Regions from separate parts of the Glutamicibacter sp. BS14 genome, predicted to be linked through region 1. Evidence: predicted binding sites of a transcription regulator. Region 1 holds the regulator's gene; the other holds the start of a gene.

Region 1 (9,607 bases):
GGCGCAGGTACGGGTCGATCTTCTCGGTCAACGAGCCCGGCAGGAAGCCCAGCTTCTCCCCTGCCTCAACGGCAGGCCGGGTCAGGATGATGCGGTTGACCTGCTTGTCCTGCAAGGCGGCGACGGCCATGGCCATGGCCAGGAAGGTCTTGCCGGTACCGGCTGGGCCAATGCCGAAAGTAATTGTCGAATCCTCTATGGCGTCGACATAGCTCTTCTGGTTCACGGTCTTGGGGCGGATGGAACGTCCGCGCCCCGAGAGGATCTTCAGGCCCAGGACGTCGGTGGGTGCATCCGGATTGCCGGCGCTGAGCATCTTGATGATCTGCTCGATCGTTTCGGCGCTCATGCGCGAGCCGCGAGTGGCCAGCGAACGGGCTTCTTCGGTGACGCGCTGGGCCTTGCGGACTTGCTGCGGTTCACCTACCAGAGCCAGGGATTGGCCGTTGGGGCGGAAGCTCACCTGCGGGTAGGCGCCGGAGAGAATACGCAAGAGCTCGTCATTGGGACCGAGGGTGGCAATCATGAGCTCAGCTGTATCGAAACTGATGGTGAGCGATGCGGATCCGTTCTCCGCTGTCGCCTTATTCTGTTCAACCTGCATGCAGTGCGCGGCGCCCCTTTGCGAGCTTGGTGGTAATCGTGATTTGTCCTGCTTGCCATTCTATCGAGTCGCAGGCCAATCCGGAGAAAATTCAGGTCTCAGCGTAAGCAGTAGAACCTGAAAGTAGTCTTGAATGATGCTAATCGGGGCAAGTGGCGAACATATAGATTTGGTTACGGATTAGTAAGTTGGGCCATTTTTCTGCAGTTAGCCGCTTCTGATATGGCAAGCTTGAGAGCGGTTCCAATACGGCCAGGAGCCACAACAGCTAAAATCACCACGGATTGGTACGCAGTGCAATCAAGGATCTTGCGGAAGATTCCACGCCGATTCGGCGTTTTGGGAATCACTGCCGCTCTCGTCGTCGCCGCAGGATGCGGTCTGACGAATCGCGAGAGCTCCTATGAGATGCCATCGACCGCCGTGGCTGAATCGCTGAACCTGCCGAACGCCACCGACGCTGGCGAGGATGTCGGCATCGCGGCTAGCCTGCCCATCTACTGGCTGGAAAACACCGATACCGGCGTGTTCCTGTACCGCGAGTACATCGAGGACACCCGCCATCAGGAACCCATCGGCGATGCGATCTGGACGCTGCTCTCAGCCGACCCGATGAAGCCGAAACGCTATACCCATTTGAAGCCCACCGATGAAATCGGGGTTTCAATCAATAATGCGAATGTCATCACCTTGGATCTGCCGGCCAAGGTCTTCAGCGCCAATCTCGACCAGGGCCTGTCGGAGCGCGCCATCCAGCAATTGGTCTTCACCGCTACGGCAGCTGCCGCCAGCGCTGGACTGGTCGTGGGCGAGCTTCCCGCAACGGTCCGCATCCTGGTTGACGGCCAGGCAAATGCCACAGTCTTCGACGGTTTCCGGCTCAAGGATGTCTACGAGCGCGATGCGGCGTTCATTGCACCGATCTGGATCATCGATCCGCAGTTCAACAAGACCTTGGCGGATGGCTCGATCAAGATTAACGGCCGAACCACCCAGTTCGACATCGGCACCTTCTACTCCTTGCAGCGCAAGGACGCCGACGGCAAGCTCACGGTGATGACCGCTCAGAAGCAGGTCAACCCCGGGCAGATCAATGCCGACGGTTCATTCACCCTGACCACCGATCTGCGTGCCGGCTCATACCGCCTGACTTTCTGGGGCGTTGAGACCGAATCGGACCATCTGGTCGGCAAGGTCACCAGCGACTTCCGCGTCGAGTAACGCAGCATCCAGCGCTGCAGCCCCCGCCGGAAGCCCTGGACATGAACCTGGGCGCCCGTTGTCCGGGCCAGCTCCTGAACTGGTGGCGGCTGAGCATTCTTGGCCTGCTGGCAGGATTTCCAGTGCCGTTGCCTTGGACAGCGTCGTGATCCGATCGGCTGCCGGATTCGCGTATCCGGCCCGCAGCGACTTCGCGTTCCCCGTCCCGAGGCCTTTTCTCGGCTCGAACCCGTTGCGCCGGCCGGAGACGAAATTGCTCCGCAGATCCCGGCAGGCACATGCCTGCCGGGATCTGCGGAGCAATTCACCTGCTAACCGGAATTCTGGAACCTAGATTTCGCCGATCAAATGGCGAATCAAGACCAGGGCCGCGGGGCCCGCGGTCGAGGCACGCAGCACATGCTGGCCCAGCAGGGCTGGTTGGGCGCCGGCATCGACGAAGGACCGCAGCTCCGTTTCGGAGATGCCTCCTTCTGGCCCGACGATCATGATGACCTCCTGGCCGGCCCGCGCATCGGCGAGCCACGACTGCACATGCCGGGCCACCGATTCCGCGGCCTGCTCGTGCAGAACCAGAACCAGTGCGCCATTTGCGGTATCGGCCGCGATGGCCTTGGCCAGTTCCTTGGAACCCAGCGGGTCCAGCACCTCCGGCTCATAGGCGCGGCGCGACTGCTTCTGCGCCGAGCGCACCTGGGCGCGCCACTTGGCCATGGCCTTGTCGACCTTGGCCGCGTTCCAGCGCACGATCGAGCGGTCGGCCTGCCAGGGGCGTACCGACAGCACGCCCAGTTCCACGCCGGACTCGACAGCTTGCAGGTCGCGATCCCCCTTGGACAGCGCCTGGACCAGGGTGACCGGGTGATCGCTGACCGCTTCCTCGGCACGGCGCAGGACCTTCACGCTCAGCAGGTCCTTGGCGGTGCCGATGACCTCCACAGTCAGGCGCAGCCCCTTGCCATCCAGCAGGTCCAGGTGCTCGCCCGCGGAGACCCGTTTAACGGTGACCGCGTGGTGCGCTTCGGAGCCATCCAGTTCAAGAATGTCCCCGACCGTTGCGTCCCGGCCCTGCTGGGCGTCGATGACGAAGCTGTGGTTGCTCATGCCTAGCGCTGGTTCAGCTTGTCGCGCAGGCGGGAGAACATGCCGCCGCTGTGCTCCACGCGGCCGGCCGAGAGTTCTTCGCCACGCAGCTTGGCCAGTTGCTCGAGCAGATCGCGCTGGGCAGCGTCGAGCTTGGTCGGCGTCTCCACCTGCAGGTGCACGATGATGTCCCCGCGCTTGCCTCCGCGCAGGCGCGGCACACCGAGGCCCGGCAGGGTGACGGTGTCGCCATCCTGGGCGCCTGGCTCCACATTGATGGACTGGCCGCCGTCGAAGGTTTCCAGCTTCAGCTCGCAACCCAGTGCGGCGGCGGTCATTGGCAGGCTCATCTTGGCGTGCAGGTCGGTGCCGGCGCGCTCGAAGACCTTATGGCGGCGCACGTCGATCTCGACGAACAGGTTGCCGTTAGGCCCGCCGCCCGGGCCGGCTTCGCCCTGTCCGCGCAGCTGGATGCGGGTGCCGGAGTCGACACCTGCAGGAACGTTCAGCGACTTGGACACATGCTCGCGCACCCGGCCTTCGCCGTTGCACTCCAGGCAGGGGTCCGGGATGGTGGTGCCGAAACCGCGGCAGGCCGCACAGGTTTCCACGGTCATCATCTGGCCCAGGAATGAACGCACTGGACGCTGCACCTGGCCTGCGCCATGGCAGATGTCGCAGGTGACCGGGCTGGTGCCTTCGCGCGTGCACGAACCGTTGCACGTCTTGCAGGTGACAGCGGTTTCCATCTCCAGCGGGTAGACCGTGCCCTTGACCGCGTCTTCCAGGTCGATGGTGATGGTGATCAGCGCGTCGCGGCCCGGCTGGGTGCGTGATGCCGGGCCCTGGGCCTGGCCGCCACCGAAGAACTGCTCGAAGATGTCGCCGAAGCCGCCAAAGCCCTGGCCGCCACCGCCGAAGCCCGGGTGGCCGTTGCCGTTCTCATCGCCGGTGGCGTCGTAGTTGGAGCGCTTGGTCTGGTCGGAAAGGACTTCGTAGGCTCGGGTGACCAGCTTGAACTGTTCTGCAGCGTCATCGCTAGGGTTTACATCCGGGTGCAGCTTACGCGCCAACTTGCGGTAGGCACTCTTGATTTCCTGCGGGGTCGCGTCCTTGGCGACGCCTAGGGTCTCGTAATGCGAGCTCACGTTATTCGCCGTGTCCTTTCCTGAGAATCTTGAAATTCGGTAGTGCCGGGCGGTGCCCAGCGAGGCTAGTTAGCCAAAATCTTCGACAGGTACCGTGCCACCGCACGAACCGAGGCCATGGAGGTTGGATAGTTCATCCGGGTGGGGCCCAGGACCCCGAGCTTGTTGCGCACATCGGTGCCGTAGGTGGTGGCGACCACGGCGGCTTCCGACAGCTGCCCGTAGTGGTGCTCGGTGCCGATGGCCACGGCCACGCCGCGCGAATCGGCTTCCAGCTCGGAGAAGAGCTTGAGCAGCACTACCTGCTCCTCGAGCGCCTCGAGCACCGGGGTTATGCTCAGCGGGAAGTCCCCTTCCACGCGGGCGAGGTTCGCGGTGCCTGCCATGATGATGCGTTGCGCGTTGGCCGCCTGGGCCATTTCTTCCAGCGCACCGATCACCTGGTCCACCAGGGGGTCGGCCTGCTGCGTCGAACTGCGCTCGATGCGGGTGAGCCGGCCGGCAAGTTCGGCAAGCTTCACTCCCCCGAAATTGTTGAGCAGCCACAGCTTCAAGTCATCCAGCTCATCATCGCTGTAGGAACGCTGGACCGGCATCATGCGCTGATCCACCGTGCCATTGGAAGCGATCATCACCATCAGCACCTGGGCCGAGCCCAGTCCGACCAGATCGAGGTTCTTCAACGAAGCGGTGTCGTAGTGCGGCACCTGGATCATTGCTACCTGGTTGGTCAACCGCGCCAGGAGGCGAACGGTGCTCTTGAGCATCTCGTCCAGGTCCGTGGAGCTGTCCAGGATCTTGTTGATGGCGTCGCGTTCAGCCCGCGACAGCGGCTTGAGCTCGCCGATCTCATCGACGAAGCGGCGGTATCCCTTTTCGGTGGGGATCCGTCCGGAGGAAGTATGCGGAGCGACTATGAGCCCCTCTTCTTCCAGCATAGCCATGTCATTGCGGATCGTTGCGGCGCTGACACCGAGGTTGTGCCGGTCCAGGAGCGCTTTGGAACCCACTGGCTCACGGGATTGGACGTAGTCCTCCACGATGGCCCGCAGAACGTCTAGGCGTCGCGGCTCTGTCACAACAGCACCTCCTTGGATTCCCTGTGCCCGGCTTTGGCACTCTAACCTGTCAAGTGCCAAGTCTAATACGTTCAGCAGTTGCTAGCATTGGATTTCGAGCGTATTCGATCACAGCGAAAGGCAGTACGTGACTAATTACTCCTGGGGACCACGGGATCTGAGTGCACCGGCACCGAAAAAACTCCGCCAGGTCCCTGTTGAACGTGGCATGATTCTGGAAGATGCCACCTCAGGATGGGTAGGAGAAGTCATCCGTACCGAGAAATCCGGTGGCATGCGCGTGATCGTGCTCGAGGACCGCCACGGCAAGACCCGCTCCCTCCAGGCGGGCTTCGGGTTCTTCCTCGAAGGCGAAGCGGTGCAGATCATTGATCCCGTTGCCAAGGCCGCACCGCCCCAGAAGCTGGTCTCGGCTTCGGGTTCGCGTGCCGTTGCCGGACTGAAGGCCCGGGAAGCCAGGGCAAGCCGCATCTGGGTAGAAGGCAAGCACGACGCTGAGCTGGTTGAAAAAGTTTGGGGCCACGACCTGCGTGTTGAAGGCATCGTCGTTGAACCGCTGCATGGCGTGGACGATCTTGCCGGGGCTATCCGCGACTTCGCCCCCTCCGCGCAGCGCCGCCTGGGAATCCTGGTTGACCACCTGGTTGCCGGAAGCAAGGAATCGCGCATCGTTGCCGAGGCGATGAAGGTCCCCGGTGCAGCGCAAAACGTGCTGATCCTCGGCCACCCGTACGTGGATGTATGGCAGGCGATCAAGCCTGCGACACTGGGCATCAAGGCTTGGCCGGTGATCCCCAAGGGCACCGATTGGAAAACCGGTGTGCTCCGGGCCTTTGGCTGGCCGCACTCCACCGCGGAAGACATCGGCATCGGATGGCAGCGGCTCTTGTCCACGGTGCAGCATTACGGGCAGCTTGAACCGCAGCTCTTGGGCCGGATTGAAGAATTGATCGATTTTCTCACGACCGAAGATTACGGTTTCCTAACGATTGACTAATAGTTGGAGATTAGTCTGCGAATCTCCCCGTGCGCCCAGCCGCGGTCGCTATGATAAGAGGAACCACACTTAGCAAGACAAGGAAAAATAGTGACATCACGCCAGACGAAGCCATCGGAGAATTCCCGCTTCGAAGGTTCCAGGACCTCTGCGCTGCCGCTGACTCCTTCAGAAGATCGCCAGTGGGCAATGATGGCCCACTTCGGTGCCATCTTGGGTTGCGTTCCTTCGGCAATCGTCTTTGCCGTATTCCGGGACCGTGGCCCGTTCACTGCACAGGAATCGAAGGAAGCGTTCAATTTCACGTTCCCGCTGACCATTCTCGCCATCGTATTCAATGTGCTCATGGTCTTGCCGGTGATCGGCTGGCTTTTCGCAGTACTCGCCGTGGCCCTCTGGGTCTTCATGACGGTCTCGGGCGCCCTTGCTGCCATCCAGGCCAACAAGGGACGCCCTTACCGCTACCAATTCAATCTGCGGCTGATGAAGTAGCAGCGGTTTCCCAGTCTTAGAAATCGAGCAGTTCACGCACCACGAGGTCGGCCAGGAGCCGGCCTCGCTGCGTTAACACCAATGTGCCGGCGAACGCGGCCTTGGCATCAATCAGCTCGTCGGCGATCAAGCCGGCGACTTTCTTGCGTCCGGTTTCATCGAGCTCGCTAATCTTCATGCCCGAACCCAGCCGGGTCAACAGCATCGTGCGCTCAAGCTGCACGGCCTCGGCATCCGGGTATTCGCGGCCGTGGCCCGGGGAGATTCCAGCATCGATCCGTTGCTGATACGCGGCTGGATGCTTCACATTCCACCAGCGCAGCCCGCCAACATGGGAATGCGCGCCGGGGCCTGCGCCCCACCAGTCGCCGCCCTGCCAGTAAGCGATGTTGTGCTGGCAGGCATTCGCCGGGGTCTTCGCCCAGTTGCTGACCTCGTACCAGGAGAAACCGGCCGTGGCAAACATGTCGTCGGCCAACTGGTACTTTTCGGCATGGTCGTCATCATCGATGTTCGGTACCTCGCCACGGCGAATCTGGGCCGCCAGCTTGGTGCCTTCCTCGATGATCAGCGCATACGCCGAAATGTGATCAGGTTCGTAGCTCAACGCGGCTTCGATGCTGGTGCGCCAGTCTGCCAGGCTCTCCCCCGGAGTGCCATAAATCAGATCGACACTGACATCCAGGCCGGCCTCGCGCGCCCACGCAACGGCTTGCGGAACGCGCTTCGGATCATGGGTGCGCTCAAGCACCTTGAGCACGTGGGGCACCGCGGACTGCATGCCGAAGGACACGCGGGTGAACCCGCCGTCGGCCAGCTCCTGCAGGCTTTCGCGGGTCACCGAATCCGGGTTGGCCTCCGTGGTGATTTCCGCACCCGGCTTCAGGCCGAAGTCGTCGCGGATCCGGCCGAGCACCGAGACCAGGTCTCCGGCGGACAGCAGCGTGGGAGTTCCGCCGCCGAAGAAGACAGTTTCAATTTCGCGGTGCGGTTGGCCCGAACGGTCCATCACCTCGCGGGCGAAGCTGATTTCCTTGCTGACGGTGGCAGCGTAGGTTGCTTGGCTGGAACCGGAGCCCAGCTCCGTGGCGGTGTACGTGTTGAAATCGCAGTAGCCGCAACGGACGGTGCAGAACGGAATATGCACATAAAAGGACATGGTCCGCCCCTGTGCCTCATGCGCGCATGAGGCAGGGAGCAGACCATCGGCCGGAGCCGGATCGCCGTCAGGCAGTACTGAAGGCATTTACTTCTTTTTCGGCTCGTCGGTGGACAGTGCGGCAATGAAGGCTTCCTGCGGAACCTCCACGCGGCCGACCATCTTCATGCGCTTCTTGCCTTCCTTCTGCTTTTCCAGCAGCTTGCGCTTGCGGCTGATATCGCCGCCGTAGCACTTGGCAAGAACGTCCTTGCGGATTGCGCGGATGTTCTCGCGGGCAATGATGCGCGAACCGATCGCGGCCTGGATTGGAACTTCGAACTGCTGGCGAGGAATCAGCTCACGCAGCTTCGAGGTCATCATGGTCCCGTAATTGTAGGCCTTGTCGCGGTGCGTAATGGCGCTGAAGGCATCCACTTGCTCGCCCTGGAGCAGGATGTCGACCTTGACCAGATCTGCAACCTGCTCGCCGTCGGCCTTCCAGTCCAGCGAAGCATAGCCGCGGGTCTTGGACTTGAGGTGGTCGAAGAAGTCGAACACGATCTCAGCCAGCGGAAGGTGGTAGCGCATTTCGACACGGTCCTCGGAGAGGTAGTCCATGCCGCGCATGGTGCCGCGGCGGGTCTGGCACAGTTCCATGACCGAGCCGATGAATTCGCTGGGCGCCAGGATGGTGGCGGCAACCATTGGCTCGTGGACTTCCAGGATCTTGCCATCCGGGAATTCCGAGGGGTTGGTGACCGTAATCATTTGCTTGTCTTCGCCCATGACCTCGTACACCACGTTCGGCGCCGTGGAAATCAGGTCCAGATTGAATTCGGATTCCAGTCGCTGGCGGGTGATTTCCAGGTGCAGCAGGCCCAGGAAGCCCACGCGGAAGCCGAAGCCCAGGGCCACGGAGGTTTCCGGTTCGTAGGTCAGCGCAGCATCGTTGAGCTGCAGCTTATCCAGCGCATCACGCAGTACCGGGTAGTCGGTGCCGTCCATCGGGTACAGGCCGGAGAAGACCATTGGCTTGGCCTCTTCGTACCCGCCCAGGGACTCGGTGGCCGGCTTGTGGAAGTTGGTGACGGTATCGCCGACCTTGGACTGGCGCACGTCCTTGACACCGGTGATCAGGTAGCCCACTTCGCCAACGCCCAGGCCCTTGGTGGGCTCGGGGTTCGGCGAGGATACGCCGATTTCCAGCAGTTCGTGGGTGGTGCCGGTGGACATCATCTGGATCTTCTCGCGAGGAGACAGATTGCCATCGACAACTCGAACGTAGGTCACCACGCCACGGTAGGTGTCGTATACGGAGTCGAAGATCATTGCGCGAGCCGGAGCCTTGGCATCGCCGACAGGCGGCGGGAGCTGCTTGATGACCTCATCTAGCAGTGCTTCAACGCCTTCACCGGTCTTGCCCGAAACCTTCAGCACGTCTTCTGGCTCGCAACCGATCAGGTTGGCCAGCTCGGCAGCGTACTTTTCCGGCTGCGCGTTGGGCAGGTCGATCTTATTGAGCACAGGGATGATCGTCAGATCGCCCTCGATAGCCAAATAGAGGTTGGCCAGGGTCTGCGCCTCGATGCCCTGGGCGGCGTCAACTAGCAGGATCGCGCCTTCGCAGGCGGCCAGCGAACGCGAGACTTCGTAGGTGAAGTCGACGTGCCCGGGGGTATCGATCATGTTCAGTGCATAGGGGGTGCCATCTTCGGCTCCCCACGGCATGCGCACAGCCTGGGACTTGATGGTGATGCCGCGTTCGCGCTCGATGTCCATGCGGTCGAGGTACTGTGCCTTCATGTCGCGGGCAGCGACAACGCCGGTCAGTTGCAACATCCG
Region 2 (14,581 bases), 1.3 Mb from region 1:
GTGTGGCTCAGGGTGTCATGCTGGCCGGTGATCTGCCCGACCATGAGCTCCACCTGGTCACGCAGCTCGATGTAGCTGTCCACGTTTTCCCGGCTGGGGCTGGCTACCTGGATCAGGCAGACATCACCGGCGCGCAGAGTCTGGTCGGAGAGCAGCTCGCCATAGGCCTTCAGGCGGTGGCGAATGCCCTTGGTGTAGTCCAAGCGGTCCACGCCCAGCATGATGGTTTTCGGATTGCCCAGCTCATGGCGGATCTGGGCGGCACGGGCAATGATTTGCGGATCGCGTGCGAGCTTGGCGATTTGCTCGGTATCGATGGAAATCGGATGCGCATTGGCACGGCAGAGATTCTGCATGTCGTTACCGGCTGGGGGCGAAGCCACATCGCCCTTGGTGGAGTAGTCGGTGAAACGGCGCAAGCAGCGCAGGAAATTGCTCGCATCGGTTTCGCGCTGGAACCCGACCAAGTCCGCGCCGGCCAGTCCCTGCAAGATCTGGGTGCGCCAGGGCAGCTGCGAAAACAGGCTGGCCGCCGGGAACGGTATGTGCAGGAAGAAGCCGATTTTCAGATCGGGTCGCGCCAGCCGCAGCATCTGCGGAACCAGCTGCAGCTGGTAGTCGTGGACCCACACGGTAGCGTTCGGAGCAGCGATTTCCAGTACGGCATCGGCGAATCGCTGGTTGATCCTCTTGTAGCGGTCCCACCAGGTGCGGTGGTACTCCGGTGGCACGATGACGTCGTGGTAGAGCGGCCAAAGCGTCGAGTTGGAGAAGCCCTCGTAGTAGAGGGTCAGGTCATCCTCATCCAGGGGGACCGGAACCAGATGGATGTCATCCTTGTCGAAGCTCTCCAGCTTCTCGCCGATACCGCCATGCCAACCCACCCAGGCACCTTCGGACGCAGCCATGACCGGTTCCAAGGCGGTAACCAAACCACCGGGCGAACGCTGGAATCCTTGCGATCCGTCAGGATTGGTGATGCGATCCACCGGAAGGCGGTTGGCTACAACCACAAAATCGTAGGAATTTTCGGTCTTTGTACTCGGCGCTGGGTTACCCACTGCAAACCTCCTGGTTTGTTCAATCTGGTTCACCGGCGTGGTGCAGATTCGTCGGTTCTGAGTGAATGACTTCTCGTCAAATTTCCTCGCTCTTGCTATTTAGCCTAGTGAAAACTGACTGCTAAGGGAACGAAGGGACGGATTTCTCCGTCATATGGGCTACTTCTGCGCATGTGCCGCGTGGTCAGCTAAGGACCGGCAGCAAAGAAACGATATCCGCCGATGACTTGGTTTAACGCTCAACTTAAGGTTTTCGAAGCACTTTGGGTGCTGTATGCGAAAGATATGTGAGTCCTGTGAAGGTGGGGGAATCTTGAGTTTTCAAGGATATTGGCGCTCGGAGTTGGCTAAGCTTGACTCCAGATGATAGTTGTCCGCTGACCAAGGAACCGCCAAATTTATGTCTACAAATAACCCGCGCCCATCGAAGGCAGAGCGAACCGCGAGTGCCCGAGAGAAGGCGGCGCAGATGCGTGCCGCTCAAGATGCCGCTCAGAAGCGCAAGTCGCTTTTCGTGAAGCTGGGCGTATTGGCCGCAGTCATTGTGGTCATCGCACTGGTAGTTACCTTGATCGTGCAGAACAACAACGCAAAGGTGGCAGACTCCGGCGCCGTGCCGCAGGGCGCTACCGCAGCCGGTGGCATCATGGTCACCTCGCCGGACACTGTCGCAGAGAAGTCCATCGAGAATGTGGATATCAAGACGCTCGAAGCACCTGCCGAGGCGCCATCGCCTGCTACCCCACGCGACCTGACGGTGGCTGAAAAGGGCGAACCGATCAACATCGCCATGTACGTTGACGCCAACTGCGTTCACTGTGCAGACTTCGAGGCTACCTACGGGGACCAGATCGAGGAATGGCTGGCCAACGGCGACGTCACCGTTGAATACCGCAACGTCGGCTACCTTGACCGTGGTTCAGCAACCAACTTCTCCTCGCGCGGCGCCAACGCATTGGCTTGCGTCGCCGACGAAAGCCCAGAAGCCTACATGGGCTTCGTCAAGGCACTGTGGGGCCACTACCCAGAGGGCGAGATGAAGAACGCCGAGCTGGCCGATCTGGCGATCCAGAATGGCGCTGCGCAGTCCGTTGAAAGCTGCATCGCAGATGACAAGTTCCGTCCATTCGTCCAGTACACCACTACTGCCGGCCAGTACGATGGCGTGGCTGGCACCCCATCGATCTTCGTCCAGGGCAAGGTAGTCGATCTGGCAAAGGAAGACTTCCCAACCGCAGTGAAGGAAGCAATCGCTGCCAACAAGTAAGTCGAACCGGTAGACTCTGGACAATTGTTCGGGATCCGGTAGTATCCTTATTGATCTCGCACCCCGACCGATGGGAAGGAAGCCAATGATGGCTTCCTTCCCATCGGCATTTAACTCGGAGCATCGCCAATTCGCAGTGCCGCAGGGTTTTCGGATATTCTTATTCGGTACGCCCCCTTAGCTCAGCTGGCCAGAGCGTCTGTCTTGTAAACTGAAGGTCACCGGTTCGAATCCGGTAGGGGGCTCTGACCTGGTCCTGGACCAGCAACGGGAACCGTGTCCATGAATCTTCGTGGCGCGGTTTCTTTTTTTAGCCCCAGGTCTTGCCCGAGCCAGCGTCGCGCCTATGGCAGGCTCAAAGATCCCGCCGGTAGAATTTTGCGCAGAACCTATATTTGAGGAGCCGACCATGGCCGGAGGCCTTGCAGCACTATTGGACGACGTGGCGGCGCTGGTGAAAGTCACCGCGGCATCGCTTGATGACATCGCGCTGGGCGCTGGCAAGGCCAGCACCAAATCGCTAGGCGTCGTCATCGACGATGCGGCAGTCACCCCGCAGTACGTGGCCGGACTCTCGCCCAAGCGCGAGCTTCCAATCATCTGGAAGATCGCCGTTGGGTCTATCCGGAACAAAATGCTGTTCATCCTTCCGGTGGCGCTGATCCTATCGCAGTTCGCTCCATGGGCGCTGACCCCGATCCTGATGATCGGTGGCGCCTATCTGGTTTTCGAAGGCGCCGAGAAGCTGCTTGAGGCGATGGGCGCGATCAAGCACCACACTCCGGGCGGCAAGGAGGGAGTGCGCGACGAGAAAGCGATCATCGGATCGGCAGTGCGCACAGACCTCGTGCTTTCCGCGGAGATCATGGTCATCTCGCTGAACGAGGTGTCCCACGAGCCATTCTTGAATCGCGCGCTGATCCTGATTGTGATCGCCATCCTGATGACCGTCGTGGTCTATGGCGCCGTGGGCTTGATCGTCAAAATGGACGACATCGGACTGCACATGGCCGCCAAGCCGCGCCAGCTCACGCAGAAGATCGGGCGCGGCCTGGTCAAGGCGATGCCCATCGTGATGTCCATCCTGAGCAAGGTCGGCGTGATCGCGATGCTCTGGGTCGGCGGGCACCTGCTGCTGGTCGGCATGGACGAACTGGGCTGGCACGCACCGTACGGCTTCGTGCACCACGTTGAACTGCTGGTCCACGACGCGACCGGTCAGGCCGGCGCCGTGCTGGGCTGGCTGGTGAACACCGCCTTCTCCTGCCTTGCCGGTTTTATCATGGGTACCGTGATTACCGTCATCATCCTGGGCATCCAGAAGCTGCGCCACAAGGGCAAAGCCGAAGCAGACCACTAGGAACAGGAATCAGCCAGATGCCCGCGCACGTAGAATAGAGAAGTTGCCGCCCGGACTCGGTCTACCGGTCCAGCCCAACTGTCTGGCCTACGTGGAAAGATCGATGCGTGTTGAGTAGAGAATTGACAGATCAGGCCACCGCCCGCCATGCGCGCGGAGCCTACTTCACCCCGGAACCCGTTGCCAGCTTCATGGCGCAGTGGGCGCTGGGGGAGCAAGGATCCAAGGTCCTGGAACCCTCCTGCGGTGAAGCGCAATTCCTTGCCGCTGCCCATCCGGTGCTTGCAGATGGCCGAGACCGGGTCGAGCTGGTGGGCCTGGAACTGCACGAACCATCGGTGCAGGCCGCCCGTGAGCGGATGAGCGCCGCCGGGATCGACGCGCGCATCGAGCACGCCAACTTCTTCGAGGTCACCGGCTACGCCGAGTACGACGCTGTCATCGGCAACCCTCCCTACGTGCGCTACCAGCTGCACCGCGGGGCTGACCGGCAGCTCTCGCGCGCCGCGGCCAAAGCCTCGGGCGTGGAACTGAATGAACTTGCCAGCATCTGGGCCGCTTTCGTCGTGCATGCCACCAGCTTCCTTGCCGTCGGCGGGCGCCTGGCCCTGGTGCTTCCGGCAGAGCTGATGTTCGTGAACTATGCCGGGCCTGTCCGCCAGATGCTGCTTGAACGCTTCGCCAGCGTGCACCTGGCCGTCTTCGAAGAGCGCTTGTTCGCCGACGCGCAGGAAGAAGTGGTGCTGCTGCTGGCCGAGGGCTACCGCGAAGGGGCTAGCGGTTCCTTCAACCTGCACCAATTCCGCAATGCGCTGGATCTGCAAGCCCTGGGCGAAGGCACCCGCCACACCCCGGTGCGCATGAACGAGCGCTGGACCGGTTCCCTGGTCGGCCTTGAAGCCCAGGGGATCTTGTCGGCGGCACTGGCCGCCGGCCGGATGGCGCCGCTGCAGTCCTGGGGCGAAACCTCGCTGGGCGCGGTCACCGGCAATAATAAGTGGTTCACCCTCTCGGCCCAGCAGATCCAGGACCTGGGGCTGGCCCGCGAGGACCTGATCCGGATCTCGCCTCCGGGCTCGCGCCACCTGCGCGGGCTGGAATTGAGCGAGGACGGCTGGGAAAAGCTCGCCGAGCACGGGGCAGCTGCCTACATGTTCCGCCCCGGCGCGGAACCCAGCGGTGCTGGTGCGCGCTTTGTGGCCAGCGGTGAACTGCAGAACGTCGACCAGGCCTACAAGTGCAAGGTGCGCTCGCCATGGTGGCGGGTGCCGGTGCTCTCGGTGCCGGACCTGTTCATGACCTACATGAACGCCGACACCCCGCGGTTGACCGCCAACGAGGCCGCGGTGCACCACATCAACTCGATCCATGGGGTGTACCTCGGCGCCGATGCGCGCGAGCTGGGCCGCGAGCTGCTCCCGGTGGCATCGCTCAATACCCTGACCATGCTCGGAGCCGAAATGGTGGGCCGCTCCTACGGCGGCGGCATCCTGAAGCTGGAACCGCGTGAAGCCGACCAGCTGCCGGTCCCGGCGATCGGCATGGTGCAGCGCTATGCCCGGCAATTGCGTGCCATCAAGCCGGCGGTGCGTGAACTGCTGGTGCAGGGGCGCAAGCAAGAGGCCACCGACCTGGTGGACCGCGTGGTGCTCGAGCAGCTGCTCGGCTTGGAGCCGGATGCGCTGGAGGCGGTCCGCACTGCGCGAATGAATATGCTCGAACGCCGCAAGGCCAGAAGCAAAGCCGTGAGGGGATGAACGTGGCCAATCCTGCGATCGAAAAGACCTTGGCCTTTGCCGAATTCGATACCACGTTGATGTCAGCGGCGAAGGATTCGCCCTGGCTGGGCAATGGCGCGGTAACCGAGGAATTCAACCCGTCCTTCCCGGTGCTCGAACGCCTGCTGAGCATCCCGGTCCGCAACAAGGCGGTCACCCGATCGGGCCGCTTTGCCCAGGGCGTGGACGCATGGCTGGCCCATGAATTGCGCCGTGCCGGATTCGATGCGGATCTGGTGTGGCCGCGTCCCGAGGCGCCCCGGGTCTTGTCCAGCGACATCCTGGAACTGCTGCGCAAGCTGCCGGAGCGGCTGGCCGACGAGGTGCACGAGTCCATCATGGCGGGCAAGGCGGGCAGCATCGACGCGCGCATCCTGGGCCGCGCCTACATGAAGCAAACCGACGTGGTGATGACCCATTGGTCCACCGGTCCCGAGCTGCTGCTCAGCACCAAGGCGATGACCTCATCCTTCGGCAAGAACCTGGCCAACCGCTATGAAGAGGCCTATGGGGATGCGGCTAACCTGCGGGCCCGCTACCCGCTGGCAGCCGTCGGGTTCTTCTTCGTGCAGCGTGCCACGATCCTGGAATCCGAGCCGGCCGCCTTCCGCCGCACCGTGGACATGATCCGCAAGCTGCGCGACTTCGGCGACGGCTTCGGGTACACCGCCACCGGCCTGCTGCTGGTGGATTGGGATGAGAGCGCAGAGGATCCCGAAGTGAAATGCGTCCACGCTCCGGTGCCCGCGGATATTGCCGCGCCGCAGTTCCTCAACGCCATGGTCGATGCGGTCCTGAAGGTCACCCCGATTGACCTGCACGAGGCCGCTCGCGCTCGCCGGGCCGGAGAAGTTGCCCCGCTGCCGGGCCACGGCTCCGTGGACGAACAGCAGGACGCCCTGTTCTAGGCGGTCACATCACCGGCACGGCGGAGGCCGGATCATCGGATCCGAACTGCGCGGCGAATCCCTGGACCGGGGCCGGGCCGGCCATGAGGCTCGGGGCTGGCATCGCACTTTCGGGAAGGTGGATGGCCACGTGGTCCTCGGAGGCCTGCGGCAATTGCGCGGCCCACTGCCATGCGGCCTCGGTGGCCCGGTAGATGAACTTCAGCTGCCCATCGTGCTCGAAGCTGCGCTCGCGCTGCCACAGTTCCGAGCGCTCGTAGAAGGCCCAGGATGCCGGGTTCTGCGAATCGATGACGCTGATCGGAGTTTTGCCCGAACGCAGCGCGTGGGCAAGGCGCAGCGACGTCGCATGCTGGCGGATGCCCAGGCGGCGGTAGTCCGGGCGCACGGCCATGCAACCGAGCTCCACGGCGTTCATCGAAGAAGTCGGGGCAATGATGGAATCATGCACGAGGCCTGCGGCAACCAAGGTGCCCTGGTCGCGCACGGTCACAAGCAGCGAGAGCCGGTCGAACTTCTGGTTCCAACGCTGGTCGACCAGGGGGTAAAGGGTCGCTAATTCGGCGCGCTGGGCCGGCTGAACGCATAGGGATGACAAGGAAAAGTTCAGGTTTTCAAACACTGGGTACGGTCCTAAATTCTAAGAACGAACGAAAGATGAGGCTTTTGCGCGGTGGAAAAATCCACTGCGCGGTTTCGTTGGCCTTGAGGGGACCGATGCCGGCGGCTTCCGGCAACTTCCTTGTAGGGTCCAGTTTGAGCTCGATGAGCTAGAAAAATTATGGAGTCTAAAGTCCCTTTTTGACAAGTGGAAATGGGTACTTTTAGGTGAATCGCAAATAAACTATTCGGCGCTGTTTTTCTGCTCTACTCATTGCCTGAACCGCGACTGTTCGAACCTGCGCTGGAAGCGGCATTTCGGCGTGTTCCGGGGACGGATTCCGGGCGCTGGAACCGGTGGCCGATTTGGAGTGAGGTCCACGGCCCGGTAGGATTGCTTATGCGCTTGGCTTGCAAGTCAGGGCGCAGATGGATCTTTAGCTCAGTTGGTTAGAGCGTTCGCCTCACACGCGAAAGGTCGCTGGTTCGAGTCCAGTAAGATCCACCAAGAACGAAAGCCACCGCAATGCGGTGGCTTTCGCTGTTTCCGGGACAGCCAGGATCCTAGGCGCCAAGCAGCTGGTGCACCATGGGCTTGACCTCTTCTCCGAGCAACTTGATGCTGTTCATCATCGCCTCGTGCGGCAAGGAACCGGCAGAGTACTTGATGTCAACGCGCGACAAGCCCAGCTGCTGGGCCACCTTGGCCATCTTCCGTGCCACAGTTTCCGGGCTGCCGGCCATCATGGCTCCCTCGGGCCCCATGGAAGCCTGCAAGCGCATCTTGCTGGCCGGCGGCCAGCCTCGTTCGGCGCCCAGCCGATTCATGGTGCGCTGGTAATGCGGCCAGAGGGTTTCCAGGGCCTCCTGGTCGGTGGAAGCCACCAAGCCATGGAAGTGCGCCGAGACCGGCAATTCTCCATGGCCGAACTCCTTCAGCGCACGGCGGTAGAGAGTGGCCAAGCCTTCGAAGGCCGAGGGCTGGCCGCCGATAATGGCCAAGCACAACGGCAAGCCATGCCGGGCCGCGCGGGTGACCGACTGCGGGCTGCCACCCACACCCACCCAGGTGGTCAAGGGCTGGTCTTCCAGCAGCGGGTAGATCTGCTGGTTGCGCAAGGCGGCGCGGTGCTTGCCCTGCCAGGAAACCGGCGTGCCGTGGCGGAGCTTGGCCAGCAGATGCAGCTTCTCTTCGAACAGGTCCTCGTAGTCTTCAAGATCCAGGCCGAAGAGCGGGAAGGATTCGATGAAGGAGCCGCGGCCTGCGATGATCTCCACTCGCCCGTTGGAGATCGCGTCCAAGGTGGCAAAGCGTTCGTAGACGCGCACCGGGTCGTCGCTGGAGAGCACGGTCACCGCGGTGCCGAGCTTGATGCGCTGGGTAGTGCTGGCCAGGGCGGCCAGAACCATTTCGGGGGAGGAGATGGCATAGTCATCGCGGTGGTGCTCGCCGACACCGAAGAAATCAAGACCCGAGGCTTCGGCCTGCTGCCCCTCGGCGATGACATTGCGGATCACCTGGGCATGGCTCAGCGGGTTGCCCTGGGCATCCTCGGTGATGTCGCCGAAGGTCTCGGCTCCGATTTCTGGCAATGGGAACTGCGTATTCATTGGATCCTCCGGATTATATGCAAACACATCTAACTTCTGCATGGTGCAACCAACTGCCGAGCGCCGGTATTCCAGTGGCCGAAAATACCCTTAAATGTGTTCGGCGATACCTCCCGAATTCGCCACGTTCCCGACAACTTTTCATGCACGGGTTGTATGGTGAATCCCATGGGAAAAACTTTGGATGAGGGGGCATGATTCGTGGCGCATCGATCTAGCGAGGAACAGGCCGCCTCGTCGAATGCCGTAGGCGAGGATCCGGCTCCGCTAGCTGGCGTCTTGCCCCGCATTGCCACTAGTGAGATCAACATGGGCTTCCATCCGGCAGAGCCCGCCGAAGAGCCGGCAACGGCATCTGAACTACCGCTCAATACGGCGGTCAGCGCCAACGTGGCGGCTGCCGATGTCTCGGATATCGAGTGGCGCACCGGCCAGGTCCACACCACCGATGAGGGCATTACCCTCATGCCTACCCGCGCCAACCCGGTGGCCCGTCGGCTGCTGGCGAAAATGTGGATCTCGGATACCCCTCCCACCGAGGCGCTGAACATCGTTGAGCGCCTGCAGGGCACCCCCTACGCCAACCCCAAGGTCAATGTGGACCAGGACGCGTCCAACCGGCGCACCATGGAGTTCGCGCTGGATTTGGGCGAGACCTTGATCCGCTACGGCGCAGGCGCCTTGGAAGTGGAAACCAGCGTGATCGCGGTGACCGCGGCACTGGGCTTGAGCCACTTGGATGTGGACATCACCAACCAGTCCCTGCATTTGAACTACAGCCCGCCGGACGCCGAAAGCTACTCGGTGCTGCGTGTGGTCCGCTCCTACACCTCGAACTACGCCGGCATGGTGCTGGTGCACGAACTCGTCTCGGATATCATTGCCGGCGGCGTATCGCGATCCGTTTCAGCGAAGCGGCTGAAGGACATCACGCGGCAGCCCAAGCCGTTCCCGCGCTGGATCGTCGCCTGCGGCCGGGCCGTGTTCGCGGCCGCGTTCGTGCTCTTCATTGGCGGCTCGTGGGCTGGTGCGCTGGTGGCGATGCTGTCCTCGAGCCTCGTGACGCAGATCGGCCGATACGGCTCGCGCTGGAGAGTGCCCGAGTTCTTCACTATCGCGGCCTCGACATTGGTGGTCACCGGCATTGCCTTGCTGGGGCATCAATTCCACGCTCCGCTGGATCCGGCGCTGGTGGTCTCTGGCGGCATCTTGCTGCTGCTTCCGTCGGGCAGATTCGTTTCGGCATTGCAGGATGCCATCAACGGCTTCCCGGTGACAGCGGTAGGCCGGTTGTTCTCGGCCAGCCTGATCTACGGGGCGATCCTCTGCGGAATTGCTACGGCCCTGGTGATCTCGGATCTGCTCGGGGGAGAGAAGGTCGACGTTCACCAGATCGTCCAAACCGACTATCCGGCCTGGCTGCTGGTGGTCTTGGTGGGCGTGGCCATTGTCGCCGGTGCGGTCACCGAGCAGAGCGCGCTGCGCCTGCTGCTGCCTACCGCCGGCATTGCGGTCGGCGGCTACCTGGTGCAGCTGCTGGCCGAAAGCATTGGACTCGGAGACCGGGCTACCCCGGCGCTGGTCGCCACGGTGATCGGTTTCGCCGCGCGGCTGGCGGCGGACAAACTCCGCTCCCCGCAGCTGGTGCTAGCGGCTCCTGCGGTCATGTTCCTGCTTCCGGGCCTGATGATCTTCCGCGCAATGTACGGCATCGTCATCAACGTCAATGACACCGCCACGGGACTGGTGGAGATGTTCAACGCCATGGCGATCATGCTCTCCATCGCTGGCGGCGTCGTCTTCGGCGATACGCTGTGCCGTCCATTGACCTCCAGCGCCCGGCGTGAGCGCCGGCGGATCCGCCGACGCTAGGCTTTCGGCAACGACCAGTCAACCGGCTTCTGTCCGCTGTCGGACAGGAGCCGATTGATGCTTGAGAAGGGCTTGGAGCCGAAGAACCCGCGCGAGGCTGAGAGCGGCGAGGGATGGGCGCTTTGCAGCTGCACGGCGTTGGACAGGGACTCGGAGAGTTTCTGCGCATGCTTGCCCCAGAGCAAAGCCGCCGGAGGCCGCGGACGGTCATTGAGCGCGGTGAGGATGGCTTGCAGAATTGGCGCCCAACCCAGCTTCTGATGCGAGCCGGCATTTCCAGCGGCTACGGAGAGCACCTGGTTCAGCAGCAAGACGCCTTGGGAAAGCCATGGACTGAGGTCTGGATGCGCGACCGGCTCCAGTCCCAGATCGGAGTGCAATTCCTTGTAGATATTGGCCAAGGAGCGCGGCAGCGGACGCACCTGCTTGTTGGCCGCGAAGGCCAAACCGTTTGCGTGGCCGGGTGTCGGATATGGGTCTTGGCCAACAATTAGGACCTTGACTTCGGACAATGGCAGGCTCAGTGCGCGGAACATCACCTCCGGTGCCGGCAGGATCTGTTCACCGGCCGCCGAACGGGCCGCCAAATCGGTGGCCAGGGAACGCAGCAGCGAGTCCTGCTCGCAGAGTGCCGGTACCCAGTCTGCAGCGATAAACCCGTGGTCGGCCATGGAATGGGCACCATGGTAGAACGGGAAATCAGCCGCTTCGTACACTGGTGTCCGAGCTGGCTGGGGTGCATCGAAAAGTGCTGGCTGCAAATCGTCCATAGGGGTAATTGTGCCGTTTTTCTGGCGTGCCTGTGCTCGGCCACACGGTGTTAGGCAAGCAGATTGGTTAGAATATCGGTGGTATGTCTACCGATGGTGGATTACATGCATAACCGAAACCCGAGAAAACTGGTCCAAGGACAGAGGTGAGAACGTATGGCTGAGAATGAATTGCTGGTGGATTTCGTCATGAACCCGGATTCGGAATTGGATGAGCGTTCGCAACAGATCCTCAACCTGGAAAAGTTGTGGTGGAAGTATGCCGGGGCCAAGGAACAAGCCATTACCAAGCAGTTTTCGATGTCGCCGACGAATTACTACCAGCTGCTGAACCAGCTGATTGAAACCGACGCGGCACTGGCCTACGACCCGATGTTGGTCAAGCGCCTGCGCAGAGCACGTTCCACAAAACGTCGCGTGGGCGGTAAGGTCGGCACGGGACGATAACCCTGCCTGCCGTGACCAATCAGACCTCGAGCAAGGACAAGAATGACCAACTACCCGCGTGACGAATTTGATCGCGTTCCGGAGTTCAGCACCCGTGTGGGTTCGCACCACGCCCACGGATGGGCGCAGTCCGCCGCGTCGAAGTCAACCGGTGGGAAATTGCGCTGGGTAGTGCTGACCGCTGTACTCGTGCTGGTGATCGGTGCCTTGTCCTTCATCTTCGGCCCTCAGCTCAAGGAGACCCTCGCGACTTCCACGGGAAGCGACACCTCGCAAACCCAGGAAGTCACCGCCGAGCCCTCCGTGGAACCCACACCTAGTGAATCCGCATCGCCAACGAGCACCATCGATGACGAAGACGTGCTCTACGGCCAGCTGATTGGCGTGTACAACGCGGCAAGTGTTGCCGGTCTGGCTAATGAAGGCGAAGACGCCATGGCCGAAGCCGGGTTCACCAGCATTGTGGCCGACAACTGGACCAGGCCCGCAGAAGTCTCCACGGTTTATTACATGTCCGAGTCCTACCGCACTACCGCTGAAAAAGCTGCAGAAATCCTGAATATCGACGAAGTTCTGCAGACCAGCAACATTCCGAACCGGGTCACCGTGGTTCTGGGCTCCGATGACACCCTGGGGCTAAACGAATAATTCGTTCATAATTCCATTCGCTCAGAGCCGATCGGCTTGCACTCGCCATGCGAGAGTGCCAATATTTGTATTAGCACTCATGCGTTGCGACTGCTAACGCCGGTCGGCTTTTGCGTTCTCCAAGAACTTCATGAAGCACCGGACAGCGGATGCAGGGCGTGGGAGTGGAAAATACCTCAGATAGCGAGAGCTGAAACGGTTGTTGGCCCGATGCCGCACCGGTCCACTCGTCCGTCGCGGGCGCTGTCTGTCGGTTGCATTTTCGCAAAATCGTCCCGAAAGGACCGTACGCCACAATGGCTAAGATGATTGCATTTGACGAGGAAGCACGCCGCGGACTTGAGCGCGGCCTGAACACCCTTGCTGACGCGGTGAAGGTCACCCTGGGCCCACGCGGCCGCAACGTTGTTCTGGAAAAGAAGTGGGGCGCTCCTACTATCACCAACGACGGCGTGTCCATCGCTAAGGAAATCGACCTCGAAGAGCCTTACGAGAAGATCGGCGCAGAGCTGGTCAAGGAAGTTGCTAAGAAGACCGACGACGTCGCTGGAGACGGTACCACCACCGCAACCGTGCTGGCACAGGCACTGGTCAAGGAAGGCCTGCGCAACGTTGCCGCAGGTGCTGACCCAATCGCACTGCGCCGCGGTATCGACAAGGCCGTAGAAGCTGTTACCGCTGAACTGTTCGCCGCTGCGAAGAAGGTCGAATCCAAGGAGCAGATCGCTGCTACCGCTTCGATCTCTGCTGGCGATCCGGAAATCGGCGCACTGATTGCTGAAGCTCTCGACAAGGTCGGCGAGCAGGGCGTTATCACCGTTGAAGAATCCAACACCTTCGGCCTGGAGCTGGAGCTGGCAGAGGGCATGCGCTTCGACAAGGGCTACATCTCCGCTTACTTCGTCACCGACGCTGAGCGCCAGGAAACCGTTCTCGAGGACCCTTACGTCCTCATCGTGAACTCGAAGATCTCCTCGGTCAAGGACATGGTGACCTTGCTGGAGAAGGTCATGCAGTCGAACAAGTCGCTGCTGATCATCGCCGAAGATGTCGAGGGCGAAGCCCTGGCTACCCTGATCCTGAACAAGATCCGCGGCCTGTTCAAGTCCGTTGCTGTCAAGGCTCCGGGCTTCGGCGACCGTCGCAAGGCCATGCTGACCGACATCGCTATCCTCACCGGCGGCCAGGTTGTTTCCGAGGAAATCGGCCTGTCCCTGGACAACGTAGGCCTGGAAGTCCTCGGTACCGCCCGCAAGGTCGTTATCACCAAGGACGAGACCACCATCGTTGAAGGTGGCGGCGAAGCCGACGCCATCGAGGGACGCAAGGCCCAGATCGCAGCCGAGATCAAGAACACCGACTCGGACTACGACCGCGAGAAGCTGCAGGAGCGCCACGCAAAGCTCTCCGGCGGTGTCGCTGTGCTGAAGGCCGGCGCTGCTACCGAGGTAGAGCTCAAGGAGCGCAAGCACCGCATCGAAGATGCCGTGCGCAACGCCAAGGCAGCTGTTGAAGAAGGCATCGTCGCCGGTGGTGGCGTTGCACTGATCCAGGCTGGCGCTGCAGCATTCGAGAAGCTGGTTCTGGAAGGCGACGAAGCTACCGGTGCGAACATCGTCCGCGTTGGCATCGAAGCCCCGCTGAAGCAGATTGCCCTGAACGCTGGCATGGAGCCAGGCGTTGTCGCTGACAAGGTCAAGGGCCTGCCAGCAGGCCACGGCCTGAACGCTGCAACCGGCGAATACGTGAACCTGCTCGAAGCTGGTGTCAACGACCCAGTGAAGGTGACCCGTTCGGCACTGCAGAACGCGGCATCGATCGCTGGCCTGTTCCTGACCACCGAAGCTGTTGTCGCAGATAAGCCAGCTCCTGCTGGCGCTGCCCCAGCCGGTGGCGATGACATGGGTGGCATGGGCGGAATGGGCGGCTTCTAAGCTTCCCGCACGCACTAAGCACGCAGTAATCGCGCCGATGGCCCGGATCCTTTCGAGGGATCCGGGCCATCGGCCGTTTAACGTGGGACAAGCGTTGCACTATAGCCAGCTGTGCAACAGCTCCAGCTCGGTGCCCAAATTATTCCGCGCGCGCTGCTCCCAGCGCCGGGATCCGGCTTGGGTGCCGTAGATCAGTTCTTTCTCCAACAGGCCGCTGAGTATCTTGCTGCGCCCGGCAGCAAGCACATGGCGGGGAAGATGCCCGTACTCCTTGTAGATGGCCTCGGCATAGCGCTGGTAGGCCGGAGCGGGGCGGGCCAGGACC

What was found. The regulator HrcA, encoded in region 1, represses chaperone genes, less so after heat shock. The targets are predictions, from matches to a motif close to TTNGCACTCGNNNNNNNCGAGTGCNAA.
Region 2: the regulator HrcA is predicted to act here: its motif matches at 12,393-12,419, upstream of groL (chaperonin GroEL).

Annotation. Positions count from the first base shown of each region.
Region 1 is NZ_CM167801.1:2,458,719-2,468,325, reverse strand. It holds gene AC1Z36_RS11695 (PhoH family protein) at 1-604, opposite strand, end outside; gene AC1Z36_RS11690 (GerMN domain-containing protein) at 914-1,825, shown strand; gene AC1Z36_RS11685 (16S rRNA (uracil(1498)-N(3))-methyltransferase) at 2,156-2,929, opposite strand; gene dnaJ (molecular chaperone DnaJ) at 2,932-4,056, opposite strand; gene hrcA (heat-inducible transcriptional repressor HrcA) at 4,122-5,135, opposite strand; gene AC1Z36_RS11670 (DUF3097 domain-containing protein) at 5,263-6,132, shown strand; gene AC1Z36_RS11665 (DUF4870 domain-containing protein) at 6,223-6,624, shown strand; gene hemW (radical SAM family heme chaperone HemW) at 6,641-7,870, opposite strand; gene lepA (translation elongation factor 4) at 7,871-9,607, opposite strand, start outside.
Region 2 is NZ_CM167801.1:3,781,940-3,796,520, reverse strand. It holds gene AC1Z36_RS17800 (alpha,alpha-trehalose-phosphate synthase (UDP-forming)) at 1-1,061, opposite strand, end outside; gene AC1Z36_RS17795 (DsbA family protein) at 1,462-2,328, shown strand; tRNA gene AC1Z36_RS17790 (tRNA-Thr) at 2,500-2,573, shown strand; gene AC1Z36_RS17785 (DUF808 domain-containing protein) at 2,738-3,688, shown strand; gene AC1Z36_RS17780 (HsdM family class I SAM-dependent methyltransferase) at 3,811-5,445, shown strand; gene AC1Z36_RS17775 (hypothetical protein) at 5,442-6,374, shown strand; gene AC1Z36_RS17770 (GNAT family N-acetyltransferase) at 6,379-6,996, opposite strand; tRNA gene AC1Z36_RS17765 (tRNA-Val) at 7,406-7,482, shown strand; gene AC1Z36_RS17760 (LLM class flavin-dependent oxidoreductase) at 7,539-8,585, opposite strand; gene AC1Z36_RS17755 (threonine/serine exporter family protein) at 8,787-10,457, shown strand; gene AC1Z36_RS17750 (uracil-DNA glycosylase) at 10,454-11,227, opposite strand; gene AC1Z36_RS17745 (DUF3263 domain-containing protein) at 11,384-11,674, shown strand; gene AC1Z36_RS17740 (LytR C-terminal domain-containing protein) at 11,717-12,322, shown strand; gene groL (chaperonin GroEL) at 12,619-14,256, shown strand; gene AC1Z36_RS17730 (DUF4031 domain-containing protein) at 14,356-14,581, opposite strand, start outside.